2 linked regions of the Endozoicomonas sp. GU-1 genome follow. The protein of the gene in region 2 interacts with the protein of the main gene of each other region in a pairwise test. Links are inferred from orthologs where the notes say so. Each region holds a gene or a part of one and is shown on either strand. Other genes may lie near its edges.

Region 1 (11,365 bases), 3.4 Mb from region 2 along the record:
GAACTACCATTCGAGCAGTTTCACGGCCGAAGTATTCGTCCAGGGAACGGCCATTGACAGTGATACTGCCAGAACCAGCTCTCAGGAAAACACGTGCGGTTGAGGACTTACGACGTCCAGTTCCGTAGTATTGAGTTACAGACATAACCACCCCTGATTAAATTTCCAGTTGCTGAGGCTGCTGAGCAGCATGTGGATGCTCGCTTCCGGCATAAACCTTCAGCTTGCTGTACATGGCACGACCCAGAGAATTCTTGGGCAGCATCCCCTTAACAGCCGTTTCGATTACCAGCTCAGGCTTGTGGTCGATCAGCTTGTCAAAGCTGATGGACTTCAGGCCGCCGATGTAACCGGTGTGGCGGTGGTACATCTTGTCAGTAGACTTACGTCCGGTAACACGTACTTTCTCGGCGTTTACTACCACGATGTAGTCGCCAGTGTCCACATGAGGAGTGTACTCTGGCTTATGCTTGCCGCGCAGACGCAGAGCGATTTCTGTTGCCAGACGACCCAGCGTTTTGCCTTCGGCATCAACTACGAACCAGTCACGTTTTACGGTTTCTGGCTTAGCACTAAAAGTTTTCATTAAATTCGCCTCTATGATATCGCTGACGCGATACCTGTTCCTACATGGCCGTTCCCTGCTGGGCAAGAGCCAGGCTAATAGCCCCAGATCAGCAATACCGGCCTGTTCAAAACATTGGGCGCTCAATCGGGAAACGGGAGCGGTATTATACCGTTTGGCAAGAGGAAATAAAGCCCCCTGCGAACCGGATCTCTGTTAAAAACCCGGAACCACCATACTTGCCTTCTGTGACAGCACATCCAGGGAACAGCTGACCGGATATTTTTGCCAGCCCATGGTTTTGCATTATTAATTTGCATAACGCGGCCACATGACTAACGAGCAACCTGCAAATCGCCTTCAGAAGCCCTGAGGACTTTTAAAATATGCCGCCCCTGAAAGTCCGGGTTAAACTGAAGACCTTGCGGAAGCAACCTTCTGCCGAGCCTCTCAAGCTCTGAGGAAGCGCCACTGGTTCGGACTTCAACAGCCAGTAACAGGGAGTTCAGCAGGAAGCCAATAATGCTTCGACTCCATAAACTCACACCAAAACCACCGGCGAGGGCAGCGTAAGTGACGATAAAAGATACCCTGTTAACAAAACCGTTTTTCTGATCCCCATGATACCCGGTCACCATTCTCACAGGAGGCTGAGTTCTGTCATTATCAGCAAAACTGAACCCGACACCTTCTGAGAGGCCGTTTATACTGAAAGGCCCGCCAAGATCGAGAAAAAGCTCATTATCCTTGGGAAATTTGTAATATCGATAACCATAAATCCCCCCTCGCCCTGCGCTACTGATGTACAGTGACTTAAGATCCATCCACTCCAGGCTCATAATATAAAGCGTTCTTTCCGGGGACAGCATCAAATCAAGGGCTGACTGATGGGTTGCCAGAATTAAAAAAAGTAACAACGGGTTTTTCTGCAAAGGGGCGGGCATTGTCCTTGAATCAATTTTTTTTACCAACCGCCTGACCTTACTTTCCGTGGTAAATCGCACCTTGTAACCCGAAACCTCTGATGCGGATTCAGTCAATATTTCCTCATAGTCCACCAACAACGGTTGCCCGGTTCGTTTAAGGTAAGAGAGGTAATTGACATAACCAAAAGCTCTATCCTCCACTTCCTCCATTTGATCAATCTCTTCCGCCTCTGACGGGACTGAAATCATTATTCGACAGGACTCGGCAACCCCCTGCTGGCACCCCACGGTATATTTCAAATTCCCCTTAACACCGAAGATATCCCTCAATTCCACAGAGCCCACATAGTCTGAAGCCACAACGTCGTCAGACTGGCCCTGATAAGTTGCCATTGCCTGGCCGGTGATAATCAGTGCGATACAACCATATCGCCTCATTCCCCACACCAAAGCGCTTGAAAAAATCGTCTTTATTTTTACCACAAGCCTCACCAACAATGCTGCCAATCAAATGAACCTTAACCTTTTTCGAGGCGGTCCCTCCTCCAGTCGATTGACCGTTGACCAGAAGATAACGGGGTGCTCAGTCAGCACAGTGCGTGGCGTAAAAGCATAGACGATGTCAACCATTGTGAATAATTGTGCAGGCATTACGCTACGGTCTCAGCCTGAAATGGCCGGTCTATCCCTGCGATGTGTCAGAGCCGGTTGCACCTGACAGAGCCCTGACAACCCGCTACAATCGCCAAAAATCATACACAAGCAGATCAGGATAACCATGCGCGACTATATTATTGCCCCAAGCATTCTTTCCGCAGATTTTGCCCGCCTGGGTGAAGAGGTCGATCATGTTCTGGCCGCCGGAGCGGACTGGATTCACTTTGATGTTATGGACAACCACTACGTCCCGAACCTCACCCTGGGTCCGATGGTCTGCAAGGCACTGAGAAAGCATGACGTCACTGCGCCCATCGATGTTCACCTGATGGTGAGCCCTGTCGATCGTATCATCGGTGATTTTATTGAAGCCGGTGCCAGCATGATCACTTTCCATCCGGAAGCCTCTGAACATATTGATCGCAGCTTACAACTGATTCGCGAAGGTGGCTGCCAGGCTGGGCTGGTACTCAATCCGGCAACATCCCCCGATGGGCTTGAGTATGTGATGGACAAGCTGGATATGATCCTGTTGATGTCGGTCAATCCCGGCTTTGGCGGTCAGAAGTTTATTCCCTCAACCCTGAAAAAACTGTGCAGGGTTCGCAAGCTGATTGATGATAGTGGGCTGAATATCCGTCTTCAGGTAGATGGTGGTGTGTCGGCCAGTAATATCCGCCAGATTGCCGAGGCCGGTGCGGATACCTTTGTTGCCGGCTCCGCCATTTTTGGTGCTGACAACTATCAGGATGTCGTGACACAAATGCGCTCCGAGCTGGCTGAAGTCGTGGCTTTATAAACCATGACAACATCCAGCGGCCATCCATTTCTGAACAACCTGGCCAGGTCATGTACGACCTGGATGGCACGCTGGTAGAAAGCCTCCCTGAAGAAAAACCTCACCCCATGCCTCTGCTGCATGCCATGCAGAGGTTTAATTGTCCCACCGGAAAGTCGCTGATGATTGGTGACTCTGTTAATGATATTCGTGCAGCCAGAGTAGCGGGTGTCCGGGTGATTGGCTTACCTTATGGATATAATCATGGTGAACCTATTGAGTGGGCCAAGCCTGACCTGGGGATTGCGTCATTAACCACACTTCTCCCAACGAAGGCTTAACCAGGTTCGGGAATGGTGTCATGCAGTCGGTGCCATTCCATTTTCCCAAACAGCGGCCTCCGAAGTTACCTCACGCTGGTAAAGACGTGAACAAACCCGATTGCTGTGCCCCCACGCCTGCTTCGCAACCGTTGACAGCCTGGGTACCGGATTCGACTTCTCAGCTCTGAAAAACAGATAGTTAAGCGCGGTATATAACGCATATGATCTACACGATATATAGGTCCTGGGCTTATCCTGATAACTACTCACCGCAGGCATCAACAACTTACTCAGCATTTCGGGTCGCTCTTTGCTGTTGACGCAAAAATTCATATTCCAGGTTGTGTAGAGATCACTCCACTGCTTTGGCATCGGATAATTGAACAGGGGTTGCTGCCCCTGCTCATCCAACTCAGAAGCACGTTGGGTGTATTTTCCCGGATAATGCTGGGCCAGGGTCAAGCCTGCACAGGCATTTTCGTGACGGCCTCTGACTGTCTCAAAGGCGGTCGCTTCAATGATATTAAAGGGCAAAACACAACGCCCCTGCGAATGAGGATAATCTCGTTTCGTTCGACTTTTCAACATCTTCACAATAGGCTGCTCAACGGAGATGAGCTTAATCACTTTTTTGAAACCCAGCCCTCTGTTAGCCCTCCTCATTTCATTTCGCTTTTTTTTCCACAAATGAACACACACTTCCAATACTTCGGTATTTTGAATTTGTGCTTTGGTCAGTAAATTGAGCGCCAGAGCAAATGGCAGTACCGATTCCAGTTCATGAATAATTTCATTTTTGCCCTTTTCGAGCATGCCTTCGGTCGTTTCACTGACATTAATGATGTTATGAATCGCATGCATCAAATAATCATTTGATTTGATATTCTTGAAAACCTCACTGATTTCCCTTTCTATCGTTTCCTGCGAAATATCATCCGATAAGTTGTTACTGATTATCTCGAATATTTCCTGAGTCCACTCACCTCTCAAATCCATCAGATCAAGATCTATGAAAGACTGTTTAACCTCTTGTCTCACGTCGTTAAGATCGAGTTTCTGGATCAGCTCGCTGGCACGAGCATGCAACTCACTCAGAAACATATTTACCTTTTCTGTCTCCTCCGAACTCAATAATTTTTCTGAACTATCAATTCCCCCTTGCCTGCATAGTGCGATTTTCAAATAAATTGACAATGTTTTATTGCAGATATAAACCAAAGGTCGGCTAACAAGGTAACCAGTGATTTTTTTCCTGGTCGTTGACGACCAGCAACCTTCATGTGTACGTTGACCCGGTATTGCTCTTGGATTATGGAGATCGCTTTGCATCAAGCCTTGAGCCTGATTCAGCCCCCGGGTGTAACTGGAATTTTCTATCATGTGAATTTCCCTGCATAGTCTCAACCACTTCAAGAAGGTACCCCATTCATTAAGTGGATGTACTAATAAACTGATCAGAATCAATAACAGACAACTGCAGCACACTGCATCATTAAACATAATTGCCATAAACCCTGTCCTTTATTCCCTCGGATACGGGAGAGCGGAGAGCATCACAACCCGGGACAACAAGCAGGGCAATTCTTCGGTTTGTAATAGTCAGAGCATTCATATACCATTTTCAATCACAATATAGTGAGAAGCACCGAAATAACTTAGCAGTGCGCAGGGAGTTTGCAGTGAAACTCTGTCGAAACCGAGACTGTCGAAACCGAGACAGTCTTCACCAAAAGCGTTTTCACATCAGATGCAGCTACCAAAACACCTGTTTCGGCGCTTTCCTGACTTCAATGCCCCTCCTTTTCACCTCCTGGTGCTGGCCATAGGCCTGCCAATTTCACTTAGCCCAACGGCAACATGGTTGTTGCCAAACATAGATAATTTCAATCAATAATCCTGTTAGCTTATTCGAGAGAGCTGCTATGATGCCTGAAGCGTTTGCGCGTCTGACCAGAGAAGGATACAACCGCATTCCCGTTGTACGAGAGATTCTGGCAGACCTGGACACACCGTTAACCACCTATCTCAAGCTTGCCAATGGCCGCTACTCCTACCTGCTGGAGTCCGTGGAGGGCGGTGAAAAGTGGGGCCGCTACTCGATGATTGGCCTGCCCTGCCGCACCTTGCTACGGGTCAACGGCGATCGTATTCAGATCGAAACCGATGGCCAGATTGTCGAAGAACACACCACCAGCGACCCACTGGCGTTTATCAAGGCATTCCAGCAACGTTATCAAGTGCCGGAGTTGCCGGAACTGCCCAGATTCACCGGCGGCCTGGTGGGTTATTTTGGTTACGATACGATTCGCTACATTGAGCCCAAACTGGCACAGAGCGCCCCGAAGGACGAACTGCATACACCGGACATCCTGTTAATGGTGTCTGATGAACTAGTAGTATTCGACAACCTCAGTGGCAAACTGATCCTGATCACCCATGCCAACCCTGACCAGCCAGCCGCACTGGAAAAAGCACAATTCCGCCTGGACAACCTTGTGCGCCAGCTGCAAACCAGCCACATTCAACCTCCGGTCCAGGCCTCTCTGAACCCCGCCTGTGAAGATGATTTTCAATCAGGGTTTGGCGAAGAAGCCTTCAAAGATTCCGTTGGCGCTATTCGGGATTACATTCTGGCAGGCGACGCAATGCAGGTGGTTCTCTCCCAGAGAATGTCCATTCCCTATGACAGTTCACCGCTGAATCTTTACCGGGCTCTGCGAAGCACCAACCCTTCCCCCTACATGTACTACATGGATCTGGGGGATTTTCATGTAGTGGGCTCTTCTCCTGAAATTCTGGCCCGGCTGGAAGATGGCGAGGTGACCGTAAGGCCCATTGCCGGCACCCGAAAACGCGGTGATACCGAAGAGAAGGATAAAGCGCTCGAACAGGAGCTGCTCAATGACCCCAAAGAGCTGGCAGAACACCTGATGCTGATCGACCTGGGAAGAAACGACGTTGGACGTGTAGCAACCACAGGCTCAGTAAAGCTGACGGACAAGATGGTCATCGAGCGCTACTCCCACGTTATGCACATTGTCTCCCATGTGACGGGCGAACTGAAAAGTGGACTGGATGCCCTGGATGTACTAAAAGCTACGCTACCCGCAGGGACGTTAAGTGGGGCACCCAAAGTACGGGCCATGGAAATCATCGATGAAATGGAGCCGGTCAAACGGGGAGTCTATGGCGGCGCAGTGGGCTACCTGGCCTGGAACGGCAATATGGACACCGCTATTGCCATCAGAACCGCGGTTATCAAAGACCGGCAGCTCCATATTCAGGCCGGTGCCGGTATTGTTGCTGACTCCAGCCCGGACCTGGAATGGCAAGAAACCATGAATAAAGGGCGTGCAATGTTTCGTGCGGTAGCCATGGCCCAAACCGGATTCATTAAAGGGATGAAACACTGATGCTGTTAATGATCGACAACTACGACTCATTCACCTTTAACCTGGTTCAATACTTCTCGGAACTGGGGGCTACTGTCGATGTCCACAGGAACGATCACATCACCATTGATGACATCGAAAAGTTAAAGCCAGACCATATCGTTATTTCTCCTGGCCCGTGCACGCCAAACGAAGCTGGCATATCCATGGATGTTATACGACATTTTCAGGGTAAGGTTCCGATCCTGGGAGTCTGTCTTGGCCATCAGAGCATTGGCCAGGTGTATGGCGGCAGGATTGTTCGTGCCCGACAGGTGATGCACGGGAAAGTTTCCCCGGTCTTCCATCAGGATTTCGGGGTGTTTCAGGGACTGGCCAACCCGGTCACCACAACCCGTTACCACTCACTGGTGATTGATAAAGAGAGTCTTCCTGATTGTCTTGAGGTCACCGCATGGACGCAGTTTGCCGACGGCAGCAATGACGAGATCATGGGCGTTCGCCACAGAGAACTGCCCGTTGAGGGCGTGCAGTTTCATCCGGAGTCCATTATGACCGAACAGGGACACGACCTTCTGGCCAATTTTCTCAAACAGTCCATATAACCATTGAGCTAAGGGAATGAAGACATGCAGATAAAAGAAGCCATCAACCGGGTCGTACAACATCTTGACCTGAGCCGGGATGAAATGGTCGAGGTCATGCAACAGATCATGACAGGCCAGTGCAGTGACAGCCAGATTGCGGCTTTTCTGACGGGCATGCGGATGAAAAGCGAGAGCATTGAAGAGATCACCGGGGCGGCCATGGTTATGCGACAGCTGGCTACCCGGGTTGAGGTTAACACTGAGCACCTGGTGGATATTGTCGGTACCGGCGGGGATGGAGCCCACCTGTTCAACGTCTCGACAGCGTCGGCATTTGTCTGTGCGGCTGCCGGTGCCAAAGTGGCAAAACACGGTAACCGAGGGGTTTCCAGCGCAAGTGGCAGCGCCGATCTTCTGGAGCAGGCTGGCGTCAACCTGGATATCAGCCCTGATCAGGTGGCCCGCTGCATTACTGAGGTGGGGGTCGGCTTTATGTTTGCACCAGCCCACCACTCAGCCATGAAAAATGTGGTCGGAGTGCGCCGGGCGCTGGGCATTCGTACTCTGTTTAATATTCTTGGGCCGATGTCCAACCCGGCTAACGTAAAAAATCTGCTGATTGGTGTCTTTAACCGGGAGCTATGCCGTCCTCTGGCGGAAGTACTGCGTGAACTGGGCAATGAGCATGTTATGGTGGTGCACTCCGTCGATGGACTGGATGAAATCAGTATTGCCAGTGCCACTCACGTTGCTGAGCTGAAGGATGGCAACATCCGCGAATACACCCTGACACCGGAAGATTTCAATATCAACTCCCAAAGCCTGATCGGGCTGGATGTAAAAGACAGTGATGAATCACTGGCGCTGATCAAAGACGCCCTCGGTAAGCAGGAAGGAAAATACGCTGAAAAAGCCGCCAGCATGATCACCCTGAATGCTGGTGCTGCCATCTATCTTTCGGGAGTTGCCGGTGGCCTTGAGGAAGGTATTCTGATGGCCCGGGACGCTATCGATAGCGGCCTGGCGCTGGAGAAAATGAAAGAGCTGGCCAGCTTCACCCGCGTTTTTTCTGCTGAAGCAGCCACCTGGTCAGTGTGAGGATCCCATTCATGTTGCTACCGACGATTCTGAATAAAATCATTGCCCGGAAGCATGAAGAAGTTTCTGAGCGCCGCAATACCAGGCCGCTTGATAAAGTGAAAACGCTGGCCGAAGAAAACACCCCAACACGGGGGTTCGCCCGAAACCTGCTGTTACGGGTGGAAAAGCAACAGGCCGCTATCATTGCGGAAATCAAAAAAGCCTCTCCCAGCAAAGGGGTTATTCGGGAACACTTCGAGCCCGCTGACATCGCCAGAAGCTACGAACGCTCCGGAGCCAGCTGCCTGTCCGTGTTGACGGACCAGGATTTTTTTCAGGGGAGTGATCGCTTTTTACAGGCTGCTCGAGATGCCTGCTCTCTGCCTGTGCTACGTAAAGACTTTATGGTCGACCCGTATCAGATATACGAAGCCCGGATGATCGGTGCTGACTGTATCCTGTTGATCGTCTCCGCACTGTCTGACCAACAGCTCAGTGAATTTAATGCGCTGGCACAATCCCTTGGAATGGACGTTCTGGTCGAGGTGCACGGGGCCGATGAGCTGGAAAGAGCGCTGCCATTGCCGGGCGCTATTCTTGGTATCAACAATCGCAATCTGCATACATTTGAAGTGAGTCTGGATAATACCTTTGAGTTGCTGAACCGGATTCCCGATGGTCGGCTGGTGGTTACGGAAAGTGGTATACACACAAAGCAGGATGTGGAATCCATGGTCCGGCACAATGTGAACAGCTTTCTGGTGGGAGAGGCTTTTATGCGTCAGGAAGATCCGGGAGAAGCGCTCAGCAGATTATTTGGCAGTTATTTATGATCAAAGGCCGCCCTGAGAGGGTCGGCCAATCTTGGCCAACTATTGAATAACCCCACAGGCTATTCTGGCACCACCGCCACCCAGGGGAGGGTTGTCAGAATAGTTATCGGAACCAGCATGAATCACCAGTGAACGCCCCTTCAGTTCAGAGAGTGACAGTCGAGGTGCTACAACCGGGCTCATCGCCTTCCCATATTCATCCACCATTAATACCGGCAAATCCCCCAAATGCCCGTGACCGTCAGGCCCCTCGTGGTGGCCGGTGCCATTGGGGTCATAGTGATCACCTGCGGCCAGGGCAGCAACGCTCTGCCCCCCTTTCTCCGGGCTCACAGGAGGGATTTTCATGAACATGAAAGCCATGTTTACCGGGCGACAGATCATGCAGAGTCGGCTGTAATCTGACCCCTTTTGTAACATCATCGGCATGATGGATAATCACGCTGCCTATGGTTGGCCCATTACCTGCCGGAGTCACCCGAAACATGACAACTTCCAGCTTTTCCTCTACCTTGCCTTCAACCTGACCCGTATTATTTGAACACCCCGACAGCAAGGCAGATAGTGCGATCGGCAGAGCCAGGAACCTGATACCTTTATTAACCATGTTATGAAACCCCTGAGAAAACATATAAGCCTCAGTATAGGTTCCAATGACACTCAGCAAGGGTTGATTGTTACGGCTCTTCTAACGGGTGCCAAACACCACCATGGTTTTTCCTTTTACCGAAACAAGCCCCTGGGCTTCAAGGCTTTTCAGAACCCGCCCAACCATTTCACGGGAGCAACCGACAATACGACCAATTTCCTGACGGGTTATTTTGATCTGCATCCCATCAGGATGCGTCATGGCATCGGGTTGACGGCATAAATCCAGCAACGTTCTGGCCACCCGGCCGGTCACATCGAGAAATGCCAGATCCCCCATCTTCCGGGTGGTATCCTTCAAACGGGCAGCCATCTGACCAGACAGCATCATCAGAATCTCGGGTTCTTTCTGCACCAGATCCCTGAACTGTTGGTAACTGATTTCCGCTACCTCACAGGCGGTCTTGGCCTTAACCCAGGCACTGCGTTCCTGCTGACCCTCGTCGAAAAGACCCATTTCTCCAAAAAAGTCCCCCTGATTCAGATAGGCAACGATCATCTCACGACCATCATCGTCTTCGATAACCACGGATACAGCACCCTTGACGATGTAATAAAGGGTCTCTGAAGTATCACCGGCACAGAGTATGGTACTTCTGGCCGGATAGTTTTTCCGGGAGCACATGTCCAAAAAAACAGACAAAAAGTGTTTTACACCGGAGGCTGGTCTGACAGGTAAATTCTTTGCCAACATCTTTTCACCACAACTGCCTTGTTTTGGTCACATCATACCGCAAACTTTTCTTGAATGTCTTGGCACTATTCGATGAATGGATGCTGTTACGAAGAATACAGAATTCTGATTGAATAGCTGTTTTGATGCAAAGGCTTTAGAATTGCCCGCAAATAGAAACAGTCAAACGAGAACAGGAATTTCAAATGAAGGCACAAGTCAAGTGGGTTGATAACCAGCGTTTTCTGGGACTGACCGACAGTGGCAACTCCATCGTTATGGATGCCGATAAACACCAGAAGAGCGCACCGAGCCCCATGGAGATGGTGTTGATGGGTTTAGGTGGGTGCTCTTCGGTGGACGTGGTCAATATCCTGGAAAAAGCGCGTCAGAAAGTGACCAGCTGCCATGTGGACATTGAATCCGAACGCGCTGATGCCATTCCCGCTGTATTTACCAGAATACATCTGTCTTTTGTGGTGAAAGGCAGCAAGATCAAAGCATCCCAGGTGGAACGTGCCGTAAACTTATCCGCCGAAAAATACTGCTCGGTTGCCCATATGCTGGGCAAAGGTGGTGTTGAAATCACCCACAGCTACGAGATTATCGAAACCGAATAGAGGATTCAAACCACAAAGGCACGAAGACACAAAGGAAGCCTTTTTTGTTTGCTGAGCCTGAACCAGGCAAGCCCAGAAAAAGCTTTGTGTCTTTGTGCCTTTGTGGTTCCCTTCTTTTTAAGGCCCTACGCAAAACCTCTATGGCTCACAATCAGCCCGGCGGCCACTGCATTTGACGTCCCGCCAGCAAATGCAGGTGTATATGGTACACCGACTGCCCACCATGGCTGTTGGTATTCACGGCCAAGCGAAAACCATCCTCACTTACCCCTTCGCTGGCCGC
Region 2 (11,454 bases):
GGTGAAGTGCGAGATAGTCGAGGGTTGCCAGCATCAATATTAGTGGTCTGTGTGTAGGTACCATTGGCTGGATAACAGGGCTCCTTCTCCTTCCCGACTTTGGCCAGGACTGCGGCTCTATCAACAGGAATCGGCTCGCCCCTGCAGCCTGGCGGGACGGTTGAGGTTGGCGGGGTGGGTGTTGAACTTGTGTCAGGACTGCTGGCCCGCCTTGTTGGTTTGTTACTGCCAGTAGTGTTGGCTGTGGCCGAACCATGAGTGCTGGCGCTACCCTCTGAAGAAGCCCCGTCACAACCGGGCAGGCTGGCCAGCGCCATACAGGCCATGGCCAGTTGATTAATGGTATTCAGATAGCTATTGGCCGGTATGGTTTTCTGGACCAGGCGCAGGGCCAGCTCTCTGGGTTGAATATTCAGTTGTATCCATGGGGTATCCGGCTGATCAGGCCCTTGATGGGGGTTAAAGCCCGGATGGATGGATTTAGCTATCGACTTACTGACATTCCAGTAGCGTGACCAGCCAGAAGCTTGCTCCGGACCGTGGTTGCTATCAGTGCCAGCCGAATCAGACGTTGGCGTCAGGGTTATGCAGGAAGTGAGTATAGGGGGCATTGCAGGGATTCCGGGTTGAAAAGATTCTGATTACACGTGTAGATAAAAATGAGAATAATTGTTTTTTATTTTTGTAATTCCGCGATTTTTCAGAGTTCTTGCTGCTGATGTCCCGAGACTGCCATAGAGCAGAAACGGGAAATCAGTGAAATATCCGGGTTAAGGTGCTGCTTTGACGGTGTTGTCTTTTAACAGATAATCGTCGGAAACCACTTTAAAAGAGATTCTTTCCTCCGGATCGTTACCATCGAATACATAGACCAGACCTTCTCGTTTTTTCTGATTGTTTAACTTTGATTTTCCGTTAGCATCCACCAATACCTTATCAATAGTTGCAGCCAGCTCCTTGTTATTGGAAACAACAGGGCAGGTGGGTAAACCTATTTCCTGGCATATTTTTTCCATTTCTGCCTTTTTTATATATGACTGTTTGTCAATATCATAAATATTAAACACAAAAAGCTGGAGTTCCTCGAGCTCGTATGGATTAGCTTCTATTTTGTGACCGACGACTTCAGCCTGGATCGCTATATTTTTTCCCAGGCCCCTGAGTTTTGATTCAATGTCACTTTTGCTGGCTACCTTACCCAGTGGGTGATCTCTATCTGTTTTCAGTTCGAAGTTCTTTGAGCAAATACCGAAATCGTTATTTCTCAAATAAAATGTTGAACTTGTTCCGTTCAGTTTCTCTGAGACATAGAATTTTTTATCTTTTAAGGAATCAAAAATAGAATGCAGGTTTTGTATTCTTTCTTCATCGGTCTTTGGAATAAAAAAGGGAAAGTAACCTTTGATAAAGTCACGGTCCGATAAGCTTCCTGGTCGCTCATATTTTTTAATGCCGAGTTTTGCGGTTACATCATCCCCCAAATTGACAGTTACATCATTTCCTAATGATGAAAGCGGCAGCACCAGGCCTTGTGACAGCTGACCACGGAGTTTGATGGTTTTCAGGCGAAAACCTTCACTGCCATCAGGCAAGACTGTATGGGAGGATTTCCTGAGAAACTCGAACTCATCCCTGACCGGCAAGACGCTGTCAATTTCGCAAAAAATAACCGGTTGGCCTGGTTTAAATTCGGATTTTTCAACAACCACTTTCCAGCCATCGACCGTAGCAACTTCAATTTTATCAGCATTTTTAATAGGCTGTATTTCTGAAATGGTTCTAATGGTTGCTAACTTTCTTACATCATCAGGGATGCCCGTATTGGCCAATGGCTGGGGAGCGTCAGACTGACTTGCCGCAATCGAACGATCAGTAATAGACGTTGAATCTTTTGCAATGTCTTGTGCAATACCCGGGGGCTCCGTGTTGAGCGGTGGCAATTGTGGTAAAAATTCACCTTTCTGACCAGAATCAACTACGGTCTTGCCAGAAAAAGTCGAATTGTTTGCAGAAGCAGTGTTATCAATATTCGATTGCACGGAATCACTGCCGGAAACAGTAAAGTTTGCAGCACCTCTGCTGAGGCTATCGGAGGGCAAGGACACTGGCTAATACTCCTGATAATTAATTGATTGGCATTTGCGACATAATCTGACCATTTGTTTTAATAAAAGTTTCCTTTCCATGCCGTTGGGATCAATTTCAGAAAGCCTTCTGGTTAATCTGTAGCGCCGGTGCTTTGCCACATTGATCCAGAAATTCAGCCCAGCTGGTGGTATGGTGCTTAATGCTCTCTTCCAGCTGATACCAGGGGCTGTGAATGTTTGACGCTTGCGTGATCAGGCTGAGATAGCGTTGAATGTCATCCCGGGGTGCAGCTGGCAAGAGGGAGAGCAGACGCCTGAAGTCATTCCGGATAATGATTCCTTCCTGATCAACCCTGGCAAGATAAGGCTGAATCTTTTCCCGATAAAACAGTCGAAAGACATTGTGTAGCCTTTCTGCTTCCGCAGGGTCAGCAGCGAGGCAAACAGGCCCTTTTGCCAGACGAAGCTGCAGTATATTGGCAGCATGGTTTAGGGTCTGACTTAACAGGGCAGCGGAGTAGATGAGTTCTCCCAGGTACCGGCTGGCGGTAACCTGTTGCAAGTGACGTTCCAGATCAGTGGCGGTATAGGGGGGCTCAAGTAATTGATCGGGCAGTAATCGGGTGAGGTAGTTAAGTGCTGCGCGGGTTCCCCGGAAACTCGCCTGATCGTCAATGGCGAGCAACCTGCCCTGACTGTGCAACTGTTTGCTGAATTCAGTATTGGCAAATACCAGGTTCCACTCAATGGCTGGAAATGTTGCCAGTTTTTCGCTGAGTATCTCTTGCAGTTTGGCAATGACTTCCCGGTTGTCATTGGTTTGTTGTAAAGAGCCGATGCATTGGGGAATCAATGATAACAGGGTCTTCTCATAGAAATAGTGTTGCGAGGGGAGCATCTGCTTGCCCAGGCTGCTGTTTCTGTAGGCCACAGCCTGACTGAGAGCAGGGCATTTGAGCAAATCCAGTGCTTCCAGTGCTTTTATACGGAGATCGGGTGCCGGGTAAGCGCGTTGTCTTAACGGGGGCAGCGTGGGGATAGCGATCTCTGGTTCAGGGATATCGATACCGGTAACCCGGCTGAGTCGATGGGGGTATTCCTCAAGAAAATACTCAGGCGAGGAGTGGTCTGAGCATCCGGATAGCACCAGGGCAAAGACAAATAACAGGGTTGGAAACCGGTCTACCGTTATCTTGATCACTGGACCCTCAGGCAGGGATGCTGTTTTTGCGGCTTTCATGTTGGTATAACATAGCCAGTTTATTATTTTTAGCTTTTTTTAAGGGTCAGCGCTGGCTGTTAATGACAACAATTTTATGAAACATCGTGTATGAAAATAGTGGCTGATGAAAATATTCCCTTGCTGATGGAGTGCTTTGGGGCGATGGGGGAGGTGGTTGCTCTGCCTGGCCGGAACATTTCACCCAAGGATGTGCAGGATGCGGATGCTTTGCTGGTTCGGTCCGTGACTAAAGTGAGTCGGCAGCTGGTGGAAAACAGTTCACTGAAGTTCGTCGGTACTGCCACAGCAGGTTTTGATCATATCGACCGGGAGTATCTGGCCAGCCGGGGAATTGCTTTCAGTCATGCGCCGGGTTGCAATGCCACGGCAGTGGTTGAATACGTTCTGGCGGCTTTGGATATTCTGGCAGAGCGAGACGGTTTTGAACTGCGTGATCGAACAGTCGGCATTATTGGCAAGGGGCAGGTGGGTGGTCGTCTATATCAGATGATGGAGCGGCTTGGGGTAGAAGTGTGTGCCTGCGACCCCTGGCTGGCATTGGCAGAAGGCAACAGTGGTCGCTATGTCAGTGTTGATCAACTGATTGCATGTTCGGATGTCATTTGTCTGCATACCCCACTGATAATGGATGGCCCTTATCCAACCCACTATCTGATCGGTGAGCAGCAGCTTAAGGCAATGAAGCCGGGAACGGTGTTAATCAATGCAGGGCGGGGGCCTGTGATTGATAATGCTGCTTTAAAGCAGTGTCTGGGCGAGCGAGACGATCTGACCGTTGTGCTGGATGTCTGGGAGCATGAACCCGATGCTGACCCGGAGTTGATGACTCGGGTCGATATTGCTACCCCCCATATTGCCGGATACAGCCTGGACGGAAAGATTCGCGGTACGGAAATGATTTACAAGGCACTGTGCCAGCACTTTGGGCTTCCTGCCAGGGTGCGTCTGCCTGCGATTACGCCATTGCCGGTACTGAAACAGATGAAGTTCAGTGAGGGAATGACCTTTTCAACCACCTGTTCCAGGGCGATCCGTTCTGTTTACGACATTCGTCGTGATGATGCCACGATGCGCAAGGGGCTGATAAGGGCTGAAGAATCTCAACGCAAGCTGACGTTTGATTTGCTGCGTAAGGATTACCCGGAACGTCGGGAGTTCAGTACACTGCGAGTGGAGTTGAAAGACTGTGCACCAGAATTAGTGCATATCTTTCAGGCATTGCAGTTCAGGATTGGTGATGAACTCTGAATGGAGTTCATTCTGCTCTCCTGGGAGCCTGTCGGACTTAAGCGTCCGTAGCGAGGATTGCGAGAAATTGAGGATAAAAATTTCTGTTTCTGAGGAGAATAGCGGGGCTATTTGACGAAGAAGCAGGAATTTTTAGACCAATTTATCGCAACCGCAGTAGGACAGTCTTAAGTCCGACAGGCTCTAGGAGGCTGACCGAGAATAGCGCCCGTAGCGAGGATGGCAGAAAATTGAGGATAAAAAGTCGGAAATTTTTAGTAAATAGTGGTTCTATTTGCTAAAAATTTCCGACTTTTTAGACCAATTTGCTGCCACCGCAGTAGGGCAGTCTATTCTCGGTCAGCCTCCTAGATATTCAGAAAGTCCTGCCAGCAAACCAGAAGAGTTTTAAAGTCATCCAGCCCACAGTGGCTGATGGATTCATGGTCGTAATAGTCCAGGTCTTCCATCTCTTCACAGTCCATTTCGGTATCCAGCAGGGCGGCCCGAACTTCGGCGTGATCCCGGGTCAGATGAAGGCGATAGTCTGTGCCATCATCAAAATATTCCCAGCGCTGTCCTTTCTCCAGACTTTCAACCACCAGTAACAGGTGCTCCAGTTGTTGCCTGTTACTGCCCAACTCATCGGTCAGCCAGATGCCCATTGCTTCATGGTCCATGGAGAACTGAGCTTCGGGACGACCGGAAAAGTTGCGCTGGAAATGATAGTCCATAGTGGTGTGATATCAGAGAAACCAATAAAAGCGGGAAAGCTATTTTAGAAGGCTGCGCAGGTTTGCCAATAAGTAGTTCAATCAAAATTAATCAATAATCAGGTTTCATCGACCTGAATTCCCTGAAACTTTAAAAGCCTCCTATGCGCCAGGTCAACTGGCAGGCGGGTGTGAGTACTGAAGCGTTCTTTTGCAGTGATGCCTCAAAGCAGTGTGATGCACCAGAATTATTCCCTGAATGTCGTTCACTTACATTTTTGGTCTTATTTTGGTGCATGGATTATCGATGGCCGGAAACCTGAGGGCATTTTGCCACCGGCAACAAGCTGCCGGTCTGGCAAATCCTGTTGTGACAGTGCTTTGTATGTTTTGGCATATCCCCTGCATGTGGGGAGGAAGAATTTGGTTCATCAAAAGGGGAATTAGCCGAAATGAGCGGGAAACAAACCCTGGTAGTGGTCGGTAATGGCATGGTCGGTCACAGCTTTATGGAAAAGCTGGTGGCTGCTGGTGGATTAGAGCAATACCAGGTGGTTGTTTTTGGTGAAGAGCCCCGCCCTGCATACGACCGTGTTCATCTGTCCGAATTTTTCAGTGGTCGCAGTGCAGAAGATCTGTCCATGGTGCCTGAAGGTTTTTATCAGAAACACGGCATTGACTTGATTCTGGATGAAGCAGTTATTGCCATTAACCGTGATACCCGGGAATTGACCACCAATAAAGAGAGACGTATTCATTACCACAAACTGGTGCTGGCTACTGGTTCTTATCCTTTTGTGCCGCCGGTACCGGGACATGAGCGGGACAACTGTTTTGTCTATCGCACCATTGAGGACTTGCAGGCCATTGCCAAAGCGGCTGGCAGCAGCAAGGTTGGCACCGTGGTTGGTGGCGGGCTGTTGGGGCTGGAAGCCGCCAAAGCGTTAAAGGATCTTGGCCTTGAAACCCATGTTGTTGAGTTTGCGCCCCGGTTGATGGCGGTCCAGGTGGATGCTGGCGGCGGTGCCATGCTGCGACAGAAAATTGAAGCGTTGGGTGTGCAAATCCATACCGGCAAGAATACACGGCTGATTACCGATGGTGAGGGGACAGTCCACCAAATGCAGTTTGCTGATGGTGAGGTTTTAAATACCGATATTGTGCTGTTCTCGGCGGGTATTCGCCCTCGGGATGAACTGGCAAAACAGGCCGGGCTGGTGATGGGGGAACGAGGGGGGATCGTTATCAATAACGACTGTCTGACCTCGGATGAATCGATTTACGCCATCGGTGAATGTGCATTGTGGGATAACCGGATATTTGGCCTGGTCGCTCCCGGTTACCAAATGGCCCAGGTGGCGGTTGATCATATAACCGGTAAAGGCAGCAGCCAGTTTACCGGTGCAGATATGAGTACCAAGCTCAAATTGATGGGGGTGGATGTTGCCAGTATTGGTGATGCCCATGGCAATACGAAAGGCTCCCTCAGCTATCAGTTTATTGATGAGGAAAAACAGGTTTATAAAAAACTGGTGGTTTCCAAAACCAAAAAGCGGGTCTTGGGCGCGGTGCTGGTGGGTGATGCAGACGACTATGGCACGTTATTGCAAATGATGTTGAATGGCATTGTGCCACCGGCCAATCCGGCTGAGTTGATTTTACCTCAAAGCGATGGCAGTGCCAGTGCCGGACTGGGTGTTGCAGCACTGCCGGAGACTGCCCAGATCTGTTCTTGCTTTAATGTTAGTAAGGGAGATCTGGTCGATGCAGTGGCCGCAGGTTGCCAGGATATTGCTGCACTCAAAGGGTCAACCAATGCCGGAACCGGCTGCGGTGGTTGTGCCCAGCTGGTAAAACAGGTGCTTGACCATGAACTGACGCAACTGGGAGTCGAAGTCAAAAAAGACATCTGTGAACACTTTCCCCATTCACGACAGGAGTTGTATCACCTGGTCAGGGTGGGTGAGTTGACAACGTTCTCTCAGGTGATCGAAAAGCATGGTCGCGGAATGGGTTGTGATATTTGCAAACCAACCATTGGTTCTATTCTGGCTTCCTGCTGGAACGATTACATTCTGAAGAGTGACCATGCCCCGCTGCAGGACACCAACGATTATTTCCTGGGGAATATCCAGAAAGACGGCACTTACTCCATTGTTCCAAGGGTGCCCGGTGGTGAAATTACCCCTCAGAAGCTGATTGTCATTGGCGAGGTGGCCAGAGACTTTAACCTTTACACCAAAATCACCGGCGGGCAGAGAATTGACCTGTTTGGTGCCCGGGTGAATGAGTTGCCCGCTATCTGGCAGCGGTTGGTGGACGCCGGGTTTGAAACCGGACATGCCTATGGAAAATCCCTGAGAACGGTCAAATCCTGTGTCGGCAGTACCTGGTGTCGCTATGGTGTTCTGGACAGTACCAGTATGGCCATTGCCATTGAGCACCGTTATCGCGGGGTGCGTTCACCCCATAAAGTCAAAATGGCCGTTTCGGGATGCACCCGGGAATGCGCTGAAGCCCAGAGTAAGGATGTCGGCGTTATTGCCACCGAGAAAGGCTGGAATCTTTATGTCGGCGGTAATGGCGGTATGAAACCCAGGCATGCTGACCTGTTTGCCACCGAACTCGATGATGAAACCCTGGTGAAATACATTGACCGTTTCATGATGTTTTATATTCGCACCGCTGACCGGCTCCAGAGAACCGCGGTCTGGCTGGATAATCTGGAAGGTGGTCTGGATTATCTCAAGTCGGTGATTATAGACGACACTCTTGGAATTAATCAGGCGCTGGAAGATGAAATGACCCATCTGGTGGGCACCTATCAGTGTGAGTGGAAAACGACACTGGAGAGTCCTGAAAAACTCAAGCGTTTCAGCCATTTTATTAACAGTGACCAGCCGGACAGCAATGTTGTTTTTGTCGATGAAAGGCATCAGATACGACCAGCAACAAAGCAGGAAAAAATACAGCTGAAGGAGGTTATCTAATGAGCCAGTGGACGACGATCTGCCAGGATGAACAGCTTTCTGCAAACCTGGGCATCTGCGCCCTGGTGGGTGCTTATCAGGTGGCGGTATTCCGGGTAAAGGATCAGGTGTTTGCCCTGGATAACTTTGATCCATTCAGTGGTGTCAATGTGATCTCCCGGGGCATTGTGGGTGATCTGCGGGGGCATCTTGTTGTGGCGTCGCCTATTTACAAACAGCACTTTGATTTAACCACCGGACAATGTCTGGAAGATGATACGGTCAGCCTTAATGTATTCCCGGTGCGAGTCCATGAAGGTGTCATACAGGTGCAGCCTGCACCGCTGGTAAGACCAGTTGCTGAGCAGGTTGCCTGATGAACCATTATCAACAGCCGGATGGTCGGCAAAAACTGGTGGTTATTGGCAATGGCATGGGCTCGGTCCGCTTTCTTGAACATCTATTTAACGGTGGTCAGTGCCCTTTTCATGTGACCGTACTCTCGGAAGAGGGCTGCCCGGGGTATAACCGGATTCAGCTGTCCAAATTGTTGGCGGGCAGTGTCGATCTGGACGGGATTCAGCTGAAAAGTGCCGCCTGGTATCAGCAGCAGGGTATCGAGCTACTGATGGGCGTGAACTACAAAGCGATCCGGATTGATCGCTCATTAAAACGGGTGGTCACCCACGGTGGTGATACGTTTGACTATGACCGTCTTGTTCTTGCCACTGGCTCTTTGCCCAATCAGATTCCGGTGCCCGGGGCGGACCTTCAGGGCGTTCTGGCCTTTCGCAGTCTGGCCGATGTCAACCTGATGCTGGAAGCGGGTCAGGGGCAGGCCGTGGTGATTGGCGGTGGTTTGCTGGGGCTGGAGTGTGGCAGTGGTCTGGCCAAACGGGGCATGTCGGTGACCATCGTCGATAATATGCCCATTCCCATGGCCCGGCAGCTGGATCAACATGCCGGTGGGCTATTGCGCAAGGAACTTGAGGGCAGAGGCATTACTTTTCGCAGCAGTGCTACGCTGCAATCCTACCAGGGCGTTGATGGTCGGGTTTGTGGTGTGCAGATTGACGGGGAATATCTACCCGCATCGCTGGTAGTAGTGACTGCCGGTGTCCGGCCTAATATACAACTGATGCAGGAGGCGGGCCTGACATGCGACCGTGGGGTTCTGGTCAATGAGCGGCTGCAGACGTCTGATCCGGATATCTTTACTGTGGGTGAATGTGCGCAGATGCAACTGACTGGCGGGCAGGAAGCGCAGTCATTGCTGTTTGGTCTGGTTGCTCCGGTGTATCGGCATGCGGAAATTGTTGCTGCATCGCTGCTGGGGGACCGTGGTCAAACGTTTACGCCAGTCCCCATTCCCACCAATTTGAAAGTTGATGGTATCAACCTGTTTTCCAGTGGTGAGTTCATTCCGTCTGACTCTGATCAAGTGATGACACTGGATGCTTCAGACGCTGGAATCTATCGCAAACTGGTACTTCAGAATAATCGCATCAAAGGTGTGCTCCTGTATGGTGATGTAACTGATGGCCTTTGGTACCAGGAGTTGATGGAGTCAGGCACTGACATTTCATCCATCCGGCAACAACTTATTTTCGGGCAGCGTTTTCTGGCTGCATGACGGTTCTGATTCAGGCAAACATCATGGCAGTAAATCAATTGGCAAAGGCTATCAATACAACATGTGTCTACTGTGGTGTGGGTTGCGGTATTTCCGCCAGGGTGGTTGATCCTGAGCTGCACCTGGTGGAAATTACCGGGCGGGAAGATCATACAGCCAATTATGGTCGGCTCTGTTCCAAAGGCAGCGCCCTGGGGGAAACGGTATCACTGGACGGGCGTCTTCTTTACCCAAAAGTCCATGGTCGTCAGGTAGTCTGGTCTGAAGCCCTGGATCACGTGGCCTCACGGCTACAGGAAACCATCGAACAGTATGGGCCGGACTCTGTGGCCATTTATGGGTCGGGTCAGCTGCTGACAGAAGACTACTATGTCGCCAATAAACTAATGAAAGGGTTTATCGGCAGTGCCAATATGGATACCAACTCACGGCTCTGCATGGCTTCCACCGTGGCTGGCCAGAAGCGTGCATTTGGTTCGGATACCGTACCGAATACTTATCAGGATCTGGAGCTGGCTAACCTGCTGGTGCTGGTGGGCTCCAATACGGCCTGGTGTCACCCGGTGTTATTTCAACGTATCCGGGCGATGAAAGAACAGCGGCCGGACATGAAAGTGGTGGTGATTGACCCGAGACGCACAGAAACCTGTGACATTGCTGATCTGCATCTGGCGATAAAACCGGGGGCGGATGTATTGCTGTTTAATGGTCTGCTTGCCTGGCTTGCCGATCAGGGTGCTGTGGATCAGGACTATATTGATCAACATTGTCAGGGCTTCGATCAGGCGCTGGAAGCGGCCAGGGCCAGTGTTGGTGATAGACAACAGCTGGCGGATGCCTGTGGTGTAGAGCAAAACGAACTTATCCAGTTTTATCACTGGTTTTGTACCACCGATAAAACCGTGACGGCCTGGTCGCAAGGGGTGAACCAGTCAGCAGCCGGGACGGATAAAGTGAATGCCATGATCAACTGTCATCTGGCTACCGGTCGTATCGGTCGTCCCGGCAGTGGTCCATTGTCACTCACCGGGCAGCCCAATGCCATGGGTGGCAGGGAAGTGGGTGGGCTGGCCAATCAGCTGGCTGCGCACATGGAGTTTACGCCTGATGATATCGCCAGGGTCGGGCGTTTCTGGCAGGCAGCCAATATGGCGCAGTCTCCGGGCAAGACGGCGGTTGACCTGTTCAAGTCAATGGATCGGGGTGAAATACGTTTTGTCTGGATCATGGGGACTAACCCGGTTGTCAGTTTGCCGGACAGTAACCGGGTGATAAAGGCTCTGACAAAGTGTCCGACAGTGGTCGTTTCAGACTGTATTGAACACACGGATACGGCTGCATTTGCCGATATTTTATTGCCAGCAGCGCCCTGGAGTGAAAAGGATGGCACGGTGACCAACTCTGAGCGGCGAATTTCCAGACAGCGTGCGTTATTTCCCACGGCCGGAGAAGCCAGGCCGGACTGGTGGATGATCAGTGAAGTGGCAGGCCGTCTAGGGTTTGCCGAGGCGTTTAACTATTCCGGCAGTGCCGATATTTTCCGTGAACATGCGGCACTGTCAGGCTATGAAAATAACCGGCA

What was found.
Region 1: the proteins of O3276_RS06155 (region 2) and crp interact in binary tests that used the Escherichia coli proteins (3 or more experiments, as listed by UniProt). The link is inferred for Endozoicomonas sp. GU-1 from one-to-one orthologs.

Annotation. Positions count from the first base shown.
Region 1 is NZ_CP114771.1:4,943,900-4,955,264, reverse strand. Bases 8,657-11,365 are described here. They hold crp (cAMP-activated global transcriptional regulator CRP), read right to left. Parts: upstream 10,484-11,365; coding sequence 9,830-10,483; downstream 8,657-9,829. Other genes in these bases: O3276_RS20640 (histidine triad nucleotide-binding protein), read right to left, coding at 11,234-11,365; O3276_RS20645 (OsmC family protein), read left to right, coding at 10,669-11,082; O3276_RS20655 (superoxide dismutase family protein), read right to left, coding at 9,425-9,628; O3276_RS20660 (superoxide dismutase family protein), read right to left, coding at 9,181-9,489; trpC (indole-3-glycerol phosphate synthase TrpC), read left to right, coding at 8,657-9,141. Also shown: rpsI (30S ribosomal protein S9), read right to left, coding at 1-145; rplM (50S ribosomal protein L13), read right to left, coding at 158-586; O3276_RS20700 (hypothetical protein), read right to left, coding at 901-1,929; rpe (ribulose-phosphate 3-epimerase), read left to right, coding at 2,270-2,947; O3276_RS20690 (HAD-IA family hydrolase), read left to right, coding at 2,998-3,267; O3276_RS20685 (hypothetical protein), read right to left, coding at 3,286-4,629; trpE (anthranilate synthase component I), read left to right, coding at 5,172-6,662; O3276_RS20675 (anthranilate synthase component II), read left to right, coding at 6,662-7,246; trpD (anthranilate phosphoribosyltransferase), read left to right, coding at 7,271-8,326; more of trpC, read left to right, coding at 8,338-8,656.
Region 2 is NZ_CP114771.1:1,497,180-1,508,633, reverse strand. The notes cover bases 3,609-6,406. They hold O3276_RS06155 (YacL family protein), read right to left. Parts: upstream 5,292-6,406; coding sequence 4,926-5,291; downstream 3,609-4,925. Other genes in these bases: nirB (nitrite reductase large subunit NirB), read left to right, coding at 5,723-6,406; pdxB (4-phosphoerythronate dehydrogenase PdxB), read left to right, coding at 3,609-4,578. Also shown: O3276_RS06175 (hypothetical protein), read right to left, coding at 1-611; O3276_RS06170 (RNA ligase (ATP)), read right to left, coding at 771-2,105; O3276_RS06165 (DUF3080 family protein), read right to left, coding at 2,203-3,327; more of pdxB, read left to right, coding at 3,418-3,608; more of nirB, read left to right, coding at 6,407-8,260; nitrite reductase small subunit NirD, read left to right, coding at 8,260-8,616; O3276_RS06140 (NAD(P)/FAD-dependent oxidoreductase), read left to right, coding at 8,616-9,872; O3276_RS06135 (nitrate reductase), read left to right, coding at 9,896-11,454.